DNA from 2 places in the Faecalibacterium sp. I3-3-33 genome. Region 1 is predicted to be linked to the other one. Evidence: predicted binding sites of a transcription regulator. Region 1 holds the regulator's gene; the other holds the start of a gene.
The links. The regulator Rex, encoded in region 1, represses fermentation and respiration genes when NADH is low (regulators of the CRP and FNR family bind a similar motif). The targets are predictions, from matches to a motif close to ATTGTTAANNNNTTAACAAT.
Positions count from the first base shown of each region.

Region 1 (3,395 bases):
AATCCAGCCCCTCTCGTGAAAAGGCAGTTCCGAAACGCCCGCAGGCGTTTCGGAACTGCAAATAAAAAAATAATTCCGCTGAATATGCGCAAAGCGAACGCGGAGCGCAGTTCAAATCGCCCGGCGGGGGAAGCCGCAAAGATTCACCCCCGCTCAATTTCCTTATACAGCCATGCCAGCGCGTCCGAAAGACCGCCCAGCTCGTCGATCAGCTTTTCCTTTACGGCGCGGCGTCCGTCCAGCACTGTGCCCATGTCCATGACCAGCTCCCCGGTGTGGAGCATCAGCTGGGTGTAGCGCTTTTCCGGCATGCCGCTGTGGGCGGCTACAAAACCGGTGATGCGCTGCTGCATCTGCTCAAAGCAGTGCATGGTCTGCGGCACGCCTAAGATCAGCCCGGAGTGCCGCACCGGATGCACTGTCATGGTGGCGGTGGGGACAATAAAGCTGTGCCGCGCGCTGACCGCCAGCGGGATGCCGATGGAGTGCCCGCCGCCCAGCACCAGTGTGGCGCTGGGCTTGGAGATACTGGCGATCAGCTCTGCCAGTGCAAGGCCGGTCTCCACATCGCCGCCCACCGTGTTCAGCAGCACCAGCAGCCCCTCGATGCGGGGGTCCTCCTGTACCGCCACCAGCTGGGGGATGACGTGCTCGTATTTGGTGGTCTTTTGCCCCTGCGGCGCTTCGGTATGCCCTTCGATCTGGCCGATGACGGTCAGGCAGTGGATGACATGACCGCCCCGGCTCAGGGTGACCGTGCCCAGATCTTCGATATCCTCTTTTTCCATCCGGTGCTGCTCTGCGGGGGTGTCTTTTGCCGTATCCATGCGCGTTCTCCTTCCGTAGCGGGGTCTTTGTGGGGTCAGTATCCCCCGGCAGCCGGGGAAGTATGCAGGAGAAAAGAAACAAAAAACTTTGTGAATTTTTTGCTTTTTTACAAATAGGTATTTGACATTCGCCTTTCATGCTGTATACTTTAAATAATATAACAGGATAAAACGGAACATCTCTCTGCGCGCAAAGAAGCCCCTTGCATGGCGGCAGAAGCTGCAGCGCGTTGGGCAGAAAGGAGAATTTTCCTATGAACACCCCCCAAAAAGCATCGATCCCTGTGATCAAGCGTCTCCCCAAATATTACCGGTATCTGCGCTCCTTGCAGGCCGACGGCATTACCAGCATCTCCTCCCGGGAGCTGGCTTCCCAGATGGGCACCACCGCCTCGCAGGTGCGGCAGGACTTCAACTGCATCGGTGACGTGAACGGACGGCAGGGCATCGGCTACTCGGTGGAGAACCTGCTTTCCATTCTGGAAAGCCTGCTGTTCGGCAACGGCGACCGCCTGCCCACCATTCTGATCGGCTGCGGCCGTTTGGGCAAGGCGGTGAGCCGCTTTATCACCACCGACACCAACGGTTACAAACTGATCGCCGCTTTTGATGTGGCTGAAAACGAGGTGGGCAAGGAGATCAGCGGCATCCGCATCCGGCACATTGACGAGCTGGAGGCATTCTGCGAGGAAAACAAGCCCAAGGTGGCGGTGCTCTGTGTGCCCCGCGATGGTGCACAGCAGGTGAGCGGACGGCTGGTGGATCTGGGCATCGAGGGCTTCTGGAACTTCTCCCACTATGACCTGTCGGTGCCTTACCCCGATGTGGTGGTGGAAAACGTCCATCTGGGCGACAGCCTGATGAGCTTGGGCTACCGTCTGCGCAATCAGGAGTGACGGCATGGCAAAATTGTATTTCCGCTACGGTGCCATGAACAGCGGCAAGAGCACGGCGCTGATGCAGGTGGCACACAACTACGAAGAGCAGGGCATGAAGGTGCTCATTTTAAAGCCGCAGGTGGATACCAAGGGCGGCGGGGAGCTGGTGAGCCGTCTGGGCGTGCGCCGCAAAGCAGACCTGCTGATCCCGCCGGAGCTGGACGTGTTTGCAGCTGTGAAGGCGGCAAACGATGCCGCCGGGCCGCTGGCCTGTGTGCTGTGCGACGAGAGCCAGTTCTTCACCCCGGAGCAGGCCGAGCAGCTGTTCATGGTCACGGTAGATCTGAACATCCCGGTGATCTGCTACGGTCTGCGGGCAGATTTTTCCCTCAAGGGATTCCCGGGCTCTACCCGTCTGCTGGAGCTGGCGCACACCATCGAGGAGATGAAGACGATATGCACCTGCGGGCGCAAGGCCATCTGCAACTGCCGCAAGGTGAACGGGCAGTTCGTCTTTGAGGGCGAGCAGGTAGCCATCGACCTTGAAAACGATGTGCAGTACGTCAGCATGTGCCCCCAGTGCTACTTCAAAGCGCGGCGGGCGTTCTACGCTGCAAAGGAAAACTGAGATACTTTTATATTATATACAAGCCGCTGCACCGTGCCGGGTGCAGCGGCTTTTTTGCGTGGAATGAACCCTCTCAGGCGCTCCCGCGCCAGCTCTCCCGAAGGGAGAGCCAAGCCGTAAGGTTTATCGCTAAAGTATTAGGTATACCGAGGAAGCTTCCGGCAGTGCTCTTGGCTCTCCCTTTGGGAGAGCTGTTACCGCAGGTGACTGAGAGGGCGAGGACGCTGCCCTTGGGGAAGGTGACTGCGAACGCAGTGAGCAGACGGAAGGGGTACCCCCCATAGGCTGTATACAGACTGATATATCAATTTGTTGCATTTAGAGGGACTGATATATCAACTGGGCGAAATACGCACGTTTTTTGCACTATTGATATATCAGTTGCGGCGGGACATTTGTCTGCTGAAGGGGAGAACGGGCTAAAGAAGATGGGTATGGGTGGCAGCTGCAAAGCGTGAAATTTTACAGGCAGAACGGCAAATGTAACAGGAATTATTGAAATTTTTGCCGTTATGCCCCTGTTGCATCCCAGATTTTTATGCAAGTCATTGAAGTATACAAGTTGCACAGTTTTTCAGCGCAAGTTTATTCATTTCGGCAAGGACGTCGAATCTGTTCTGAAAACAAGGGCAATATTTGTACGTTTTTATCCTGTATCACTGTAAATTGCATCTTTCTTTTTCTTGTGGCTTTTGTTATCATAATTGTATACAAGGGGGCATGTGCAGACCCCCTGCATGAAGATGTTTTCTATTAGGAGGAGAACAAAAATGAGCAAGGCAATTTCTCGTCGTAACTTCCTGATGGCTACCGGCGCTGTCGGTGCTGCAGGTCTGCTGGCTGCCTGCGGCAGCAAGCCCGCTGCTTCTTCCACCGCTTCTTCCGCTGCTTCTCAGGCTCCCGCTGCTTCCGCAGATGAGAGTCTGGCTCTGTCTGACGGTCCCGTCAACCTGAGCATCAGCTGGTGGGGCGGCGACAGCCGTCACGCTGCTTACCAGAGCGCTCTGGAGGCTTTCCACACCGAATACTCCAACATCACCGTGGAGCCCACCTTCGCCGCAT
Region 1 covers NZ_CP094469.1:600,011-603,405, forward strand. The annotation lists gene MTP39_RS02850 (ClpP family protease) at 144-827, opposite strand; gene MTP39_RS02855 (redox-sensing transcriptional repressor Rex) at 1,082-1,723, shown strand; gene MTP39_RS02860 (thymidine kinase) at 1,728-2,333, shown strand; gene MTP39_RS02865 (ABC transporter substrate-binding protein) at 3,104-3,395, shown strand, end outside.

Region 2 (3,395 bases), 560 kb from region 1:
GCCGCCATGGGGCAGAAGGGCACCATGAGCGCTCTGCGCCGCACTTCTGCCGGTCTGTACACCGAAGCGGACGCCCACACGCTGGAAGAAATTCTTGCCGCAAAGGAGCAGGGAAGCGCTGCACTGGAAGCACTGATGCTGCCGGTGGAAAGCGTGTTCACCCCGCTGCCGCTGCTGGTGGTGGAGCCATGGGTGGAGCAGCACCTGTACAACGGCTGCCCCACCAGCCGCTACCCGGCGGCAGACGGACGCTACCGGGTGCGCAGCGCCGCCGGACAGTTCCTTGGCCTTGCCAACATCACCGGCGGGGTGCTCCGGGTGGAAAAACTGTTCGTGGAACGTAATTGAACAATAAAGGAAACAAGACCCATGCAGATCATTTCTCAGTTTGCCCCGCTGCCGCTGGCACAGCCCAAAAAGGGCACCGCCGTGGCCATGGGCTACTTTGACGGCATCCATATCGGCCACCGGGCGGTGATCGAAGGGGCGGTACAATGGGCAAAGACCCATGATGCAGCCCCGGCGGTGTTCACCTTCCGCCTGCCGGTAGAAAATAAAATGAAGGGCAAGCGCCTGCTCTCCACCGAGGATAAGCACGCCTTGATCCACAGCCTTGGGGTGGAGTATTACCTTACCCCGGACTTTGAAGCAATCAAGGCGCTGAGCCCGGAGGAGTTCGTGCGCGGCATCGTAGAAAACTGCCACGCCCGGGCGCTGTTCTGCGGCGAAAACTTCACCTTTGGCGCAAAAGCTGCCGGTACGCCGGAGCTGCTGCGCACCCTCTGCGCCCCCCTTGGGGTAGAGGTAGTGGTGGTGCCCATGGCACAGTTTGAGGAAAAGCCGGTGTCCTCCACCCGCATCCGCACTGCGCTGGAGGGCGGGGATATCCCCGCCGCCAACGCCATGCTGGGCATGCCCTATGCCATCCGCTTTGCGGTGCAGCACGGGGCGGGACTGGGGCACACCCTCGGGGTGCCCACCATCAACCAGCTGTACCCGCAGGGCTTCCAGATGCCCCGCAGCGGCATTTATATCACCCGCACCTGCATCAACGGGGTGTGGTATCCCTCGGCCACCGGTCTGGGCAGCCGCCCTACTGTGAACGATGACGCCACCAAGGTGACCTGCGAGACCTTTATCCCGGGTTTTTCCGGTGACCTGTACGGCACCGACCCGGTGGTGGAGTTCCACGCTTACCTGAGCCCCAGCAAAAAGTTTGACACGCTGGACCAGCTGCGGGACTGCATCAACGATGCCGCTCGCCGCGCACAGGAATATTTTGCATAACGCATCAACAGCGGAAAAATTATTTTTATTTGGGGTCGAGAAACGCCTGTGGGCGTTTTTCGACCCCTTTTGTCGTGAAGGAAAACAGCATTTCCGGCGTCTGCGGGCAGAAAAAACCGCACTTCGGGCAAAATAGACACATTTCCGTGCAACAACGGCAAATGTTTGTTAAACAATTATCTATCTCATATCCTTGCAATGCGCGCAGTTTTTGTTTATAATAGTAGCTGTACGGGGCAACGCCCCGATTGTGAGCGAGACTCTGGTTCAGAATTATAACTTGAGAGGAGTTTTTACCATGGGTTTAGGTAAGAAGACGATCGACGATCAGAACTACTGCGGCAAGAAGGTGCTTGTCCGCTGCGATTTCAACGTCCCGATGAAGGACGGTGTCATCACCAACGAGAACCGCATCAACGCAGCACTGCCCACCATCCAGAAGCTGGTCAACGATGGCGCAAAGGTCATCCTGTGCAGCCACCTGGGCAAGCCCAAGAACGGCCCCGAGGCTAAGTTCAGCCTGGCTCCCGTTGCTGTGGCTCTGAGCGCAAAACTGGGCAAGACCGTTGTGTTTGCTGACGACGACAACGTTGTGGGTGAGAACGCAAAGGCTGCTGTGGCTGCCATGAACAACGGCGACGTCGTTCTGCTGCAGAACACCCGTTTCCGCAAGGAAGAGACCAAGAACATGCCCGAGTTCAGCGAGGAGCTGGCTTCTCTGGCTGACGCTTATGTGGACGACGCCTTCGGCAGCTGCCACCGTGCACACTGCTCCACCGCAGGTGTCACCGACTACATCAAGGATACCGCTGTCGGCTACCTGATGGAGAAGGAGATCAAGTATCTGGGCAACGCCGTCAACGACCCCGTCCGTCCCTTCACCGCTATTCTGGGCGGCGCTAAGGTCGCTGATAAGCTGAACGTCATCTCCAACCTGCTGGAGAAGGTCGATACCCTGATCATCGGCGGCGGCATGGCTTACACCTTTGCCAAGGCTCAGGGCTACGAAGTGGGCAAGAGCCTGTGCGACGACACCAAGCTGGACTACTGCAAGGAAATGATGGCTAAGGCCAAGGAGAAGGGCGTCAAGCTGCTGCTGCCCGTGGATGCAGCCTGCATCAAGGACTTCCCCGATCCCATCGATGCTCCCGTGGATGTGACAATCGTGCCCATCAGCGCTATTCCCGCTGATATGGAAGGCTGCGACATCGGCCCCGAGACCATGAAGCTGTTTGCTGACGCTGTCAAGGCTTCCAAGACCGTTGTCTGGAACGGCCCCATGGGCGTGTTCGAGAACCCCACTCTGGCAGCTGGTACTCTGGCTGTTGCCAAGGCTATGGCTGAGAGCGATGCTACCACCGTCATCGGCGGCGGCGACAGCGCAGCAGCTGTGCAGCAGATGGGTCTGGGCGACAAGATGACCCACATCTCCACCGGCGGCGGCGCTTCTCTGGAGTATCTGGAGGGCAAGGAGCTGCCCGGCATCGCAGTCATCCAGAACGCATAATTTTTCCGGCATCACAATGGGTGCGGCGGCATTTACGCCGCCGCATCTTTTCTTTTTGTGCAGGCAATTTGTAAATAGTTACGAAGGTAAGGAGAAAATAACAATGGATAAGGCAAAGCGCAAGGCTATTATCGCTGGCAACTGGAAGATGAACAAGACCGCCTCCGAGGCTGCTGTTCTGGTGGACGAGCTGATCCCCGCCGTGAAGGACGCCACCTGCGAGGTCGTCATCTGCACCCCGTTTACCGATCTGGTCACCGCTGTGGCTAAGACCAAGGGCACCAACATCCATGTGGGTGCCGAGAACGTCCACTTTGAGAAGTCCGGTGCTTTCACCGGCGAGATCAGCGCCGATATGCTGGTAGATCTGGGCGTGGAGTACGTCATCGTCGGCCACTCTGAGCGCCGTCAGTACTTTGCAGAGACCGACCAGACCGTCAACAAGCGCGCGCTGGCTGCCCTGAACGCCGGTCTGAAGGTCATCCTGTGCGTGGGCGAGAGCCTGCAGCAGCGCGAGGAGGGCGTTACCGAGGAGCTGGTCCGTATGCAGACCAAGATCGCCCTGCGTGACGTGACCACCGAGCAGATGGCAAACGTTGTC
Region 2 covers NZ_CP094469.1:1,161,567-1,164,961, forward strand. The annotation lists gene truB (tRNA pseudouridine(55) synthase TruB) at 1-348, shown strand, start outside; gene ribF (riboflavin biosynthesis protein RibF) at 370-1,287, shown strand; gene MTP39_RS05640 (phosphoglycerate kinase) at 1,586-2,794, shown strand; gene tpiA (triose-phosphate isomerase) at 2,898-3,395, shown strand, end outside.
Region 2: a site for Rex is predicted at 1,452-1,471, ahead of MTP39_RS05640 (phosphoglycerate kinase). Genes of this name have one in related genera too.